Regions from separate parts of the Fundicoccus sp. Sow4_D5 genome, predicted to be linked through region 2. Evidence: predicted binding sites of a transcription regulator. Region 2 holds the regulator's gene; the other holds the start of a gene.
The links. The regulator NrdR, encoded in region 2, represses ribonucleotide reductase genes. The targets are predictions, from matches to a motif close to ACACNATATATNGTGT.
Positions count from the first base shown of each region.

Region 1: ACTQ45_RS04935 (vitamin B12-dependent ribonucleotide reductase) is a predicted target of NrdR. The motif match lies at 1,562-1,577, and genes of this name have one in related genera.

Region 1 covers NZ_JBQKLF010000002.1:133,610-136,026, forward strand. Annotated here, with positions in the region: gene ACTQ45_RS04935 (vitamin B12-dependent ribonucleotide reductase) at 1-1,461, opposite strand, end outside; gene ACTQ45_RS04940 (3-oxoacid CoA-transferase subunit B) at 1,880-2,417, opposite strand, start outside.
Region 2 covers NZ_JBQKLF010000008.1:22,592-25,008, reverse strand. Annotated here, with positions in the region: gene mutM (DNA-formamidopyrimidine glycosylase) at 1-173, shown strand, start outside; gene coaE (dephospho-CoA kinase) at 185-778, shown strand; gene nrdR (transcriptional regulator NrdR) at 877-1,443, shown strand; gene ACTQ45_RS09565 (hypothetical protein) at 1,427-2,417, shown strand, end outside.

The DNA of each region.
Region 1 (2,417 bases), on a different contig from region 2:
ATAAGGTGCTAAAGGTTGTTCCCCGCAAGGATTTGTTGCGACAACTTTTTGACCGTATGCTTTAGCATTGGTGTCTTTGTTGGCATTATCAATAAAGAAGATACCAGGTTCAGCTGAGTAAGTCGCACAAATATTGATTAACTTCCATAATTCACGGGCACGAATTGTACGGTAAGTTTTAACCGCGTAACCGTCTGTTTCCCATTCACGTACGTCACCAACCACTGGCCAGTCCGTGTTATAAGCTGACATTTCTTCCTTAGAGTAGTTTTCAACATCTGGGAATCTTAATTGCCAGTCAGCATCTTCTTCGATGGCTCGCATGAAGTCATCCGTTAAAGTCACTGAAATATTCGCTCCAGTCAAGAAGTCTGGATTATGGACGCTATAAGTTCCGCCATCGCGAATTTTAGCTTCGGCTTCCGCAATGTTGCTTTCAGTGAAACCACCACGACCTGGGAAGTTTTTATAACGTACAATATTTTCAAACATTTCAATTTCTGACATTGAGAAAGGTGAGAATTTTAACTTTTCTTCTGCCAGGCGTTGAATTTGTTCGTCTTTGGATTGTTCAATCAAGTAACGTAACACTCGAGGATTTTGCATTTTTGAGATAATAAATTCAATAATATCTGGATGCCAATCTGCTAGCATAATCATTTGGGCACCGCGACGGCTACCACCTTGCTCAACCAAGTGCGTTAATTGCGCGATATCATCCAACCATGAAACTGAACCAGAAGATTTACCATTAACCCCACGAGCTAGGGTATTACGTGGACGTAAAGTTGAACCGTTCGTCCCCACCCCACCACCACGTGACATGATTTCCATCACTTCTTTACGGTGATCTGAAATCCCTTCGCGTGAATCCGGTACGAAAGGCATCACATAACAGTTAAAGTAAGTCACATCTGTTTCTGAACCAGCTCCGTATAACACACGACCAGCAGGCACAAAGTTCATGCTCATTAATTGCTCGTAGAATTTATCAAAGGACGTTGCACGGTCTGCTTGGGTTGTTTCTGTCGCTGCTAAACCACGGGCATTTCTTTTAGCGATTTGTTCATAATAAACTTCTAAAGGCTTATCCAAAGTGTCAATATGACGGGTCACAAGACCGCTTTCTTTTTCTTGTGTCTCTTCTAAAGAACCACGGTATTCTTCTTCTAACCAAATCACTGCTTCATTGCGTTCGAAATTTAACTGTTGAACAATCCCAATCCCGCGTGCAGGATATTTAGGATCTGCTTTAACCGTTAACACAACTAAATCGCCAGGAGCTAAAGTAGTTTTGGCCGAATCTTTAAAGGCGTAACGATCGAGCATCACCATACGCGAAACACCTTTATGCGTAATTTGCATGTCATCGGTCATCGGAAAAATCTGAGGAAACTGTTCAATATCTTTGTTTAATTGAGCTTGATCCCACTCAATGTATTTTTTAATTTCTGTAGCCATCCTATCATTACCCCTTTATTTACTGAAATATCAACTTTAAGACAACAACGTGTATTCTTATAGATGAATTGCCATATATTGTGTTAAAAGAAAAGAACCACCACAATATATGGTGGTTCATTTGTCATCTAGTTTAAACTAAATCAATCTGATTAGCTAGTCTAACACACAATTTATACAATTACTTAACTATTAAAAGTTTAGAAAAACAAACACATACTCTAGTTGCTTAAAAAATCGTCTGTCTTATAATGACTTAACTTAATTAGTCTAACATCGAAACTATTAACTTACTAGGGGGAAAATTGGGTAAATAAAAGACCCGTGTAAATGTTCGATGCCATCACTGAAACAGTGAGTTTTCAGGCGTCTTACATTTGCACGGGTTGGAATAAAAATTAAGTTAACCTATGTAATATTAAGAGAAGAACTCTTTAATATCTTCAGAAACAACCACTTCACCAGCTGTTTTCTCTAAAATTTCTTCCACAGTTACGCCAGGAGCGTGTTCTGTTAAGTAGAATTTACCGTCTTTGATTTCAAAAACTGCTAATTCAGTGATCACCATGTCAACTGCATTGGCTGCAGATAATGGTAAAGTACACTCAGTTAATAATTTAGAGTTACCTTTTTTATCAGTATGTTGAATTGAAGCAATAACTTTTTTAGCGCCAACTAATAAATCCATCGCGCCACCCATACCTGGAGCCATTACACCTGGAACCATCCAGTTAGCAATGTTACCAGCTTGGTCTACTTCTAATGCACCTAAAACAGTGACATCAACGTGTCCACCACGAATAATTGCAAATGAAGTTTGTAAATCAAATGTTGAAGCACCAGGTAATAAAGTGATTGGTGCGCCCCCTGAGTTACCATAGTCTGGTGTTAATGTGTCTTTTGTTGGTGTAGCACCAAAACGAAGCGCACCATTCTCTGCTTGTAAAATAACGTTT
Region 2 (2,417 bases):
CGATTCGCTCCTATAAAAACTCACTCGGGGAAGCAGGGAGTTTTCAGCAAATTTTAATGGTTTATGGACGCCAGGATGAACCTTGTGTAGTCTGTGGGACACTGATTCATAAAATTCAATTTGCGCAAAGGGGAACACATTTTTGTCCTCATTGTCAAGTTATTGTGCAATAAGGAGGGATTACGTGCGTGTGATAGGATTAACTGGTGGGATTGCTACAGGAAAGTCGACGGTTTCAAATTATTTACTTTCCTTAGGTGTTCCTGTCATTGATGCAGATTTAATCTCACGAGAAGTTGTCGAACCGGGAACTCCCGGTTTGGAAAAACTGGTTCAAACCTTTGGCGCAGAGTTACTGAACCCGCAAGGACAGTTGAATCGACCAGTCTTAGCCCAAAAACTATTTGATAATGAAGAAGTTCGCAAGCAAGTCAATCAACTATTGCATCCGATAATTTATGAGACAATGTTTGAGCGAGTAGCGCGGTACCATTCAAATGGTGAGACACTTGTCGTGTTAGATATCCCTTTATTGTTTGAAACAATTGCTACAGACCGTTTTGATTCGATTTGGTTAGTCTATATTCCAGAGAAGATTCAATTGGAGCGTTTAAAAAAAAGAGATCAACTATCACAAGAAGCAGCGCAAGCCAGAATGGCTTCTCAATTATCGATTGAAGAGAAAAAGAAGTTAGCTGATGTGATCATCAACAATTCGGGTAGTATCGAAGAAACAAGAGAACAAGTACAGATGTTATTAAAGTCTATCAATAATTAAACTAAATCGCTCAAGCATGTTGTTTTCTAGCGAGTATTAGTTTAATAATTTCTAAGCTATGATAAAATAAAGATAAAGATTGAAAGGAGGCGATTGTATTGGAATGTCCGAAATGTAAGCATCAACAATCAAAAGTGATTGATTCAAGACCATATGATGATGGGACAGCCATTAGACGTCGACGAGAATGTTTAGAATGTGGCCACCGTTTTAATACTTATGAGCGTGTTGAGAAATCCCCATTGCTAGTTGTTAAACGTGATGGGACACGTGAGGAATTTAATCGTAATAAATTACTTAGAGGCATCGTCCGTTCTGCAGAGAAACGACCGATTAGCCGTGAGCAAATGGAGACTTTAGCCTCTCAAGTAGAAAATGCGATCCGTGATGTAACGGATAAAGAAATTGAAACGAAACGCATTGGCGAATTTGTGATGCCTTTATTAATGGAATTAGACGAGGTTAGTTATATTCGTTTCGCCAGTGTCTACCGTGAGTTTCAATCACGTGATATGTTCTTGAAAGAGTTAGAAGCGATGAAAAAAGCTGGTATTAATAGCGATAATCATTCATTGTCTGAATCCCATGTGGTGTCAGACCAATCAACAGAATCGCCGACCGATTCTGATAGATTGGAGAATGAGGCGAATGAGTCAGAAGATTAACCCACTACAACCTTTTTTAGTGAAACACCAATATAGTCTGGCACCTTTACAGATGCAAAGTTTAATGCAACTGTATCAGCCCATTGTCGGGTCATCAGCAATTAGCTTGTATTTAACCTTAATGAATCAACCCTTAGAAACAGCTAATCAAAGCCAAAGGATACTACATGCACAATTAATCCAAATTATGAATGTCGGTATCAAAGCGTGTGATGAGGGACGTCAACGGCTAGAAGCAGCAGGCTTATTAAGAACTTACCGCGACCGCACATCGCATACTGATTGGCGCTATCAAACCTTGTTGTATGAATTACAGCAACCACTTGATGTCAAGCAATTCCTTAGAAACCCACTCTTGAGTACGACCCTTTATAAGCAAATTGGAGACCAAAATTACTATCAATTACTTAGAATGTGGCAAGTTGAACCAATTGACGAAGACCAATATACGGAAATCACCGCTAATTTTGAAGATGTTTTCTATTATATTAATCGTGATGCAGATGAGGAAATTCAAGAGTCTGTTCAAGGGCGTCAATTTAAACAACAAAGCGCTGAAACAGAAGTATCTGCAACTCAAGAACATTTTGAATATGCGAAATTCTTACGTTATATTATGGCGGAAGGCGTTGAACATACTCAGTTGACTCAAGCTTTAAAGGAACAAGTCTTAAGCACGAGTCAAGTTTATGAATTGAATGAAGTCCAGATGACTCAAATCGTCTTATTGGCAATTAATGATGTGACGGACCAGATACAGTTGGATAAATTAAAAGACATTGCGGACAAGAAAACGTTCTTTGCGCAAAAACGTCAAGAAACAGCCTTTGCTCCAACGACAAATGCACAGAAAACGGTGTCATCTAATGATGAACAGGTACGTACTAACCAGACATTCCCTTATGAATATACGCAATCAGAACTTAAAGTGCGCCATGCGAATCTTAAAGAGACTTTCAAGCAGTTTTCGGATC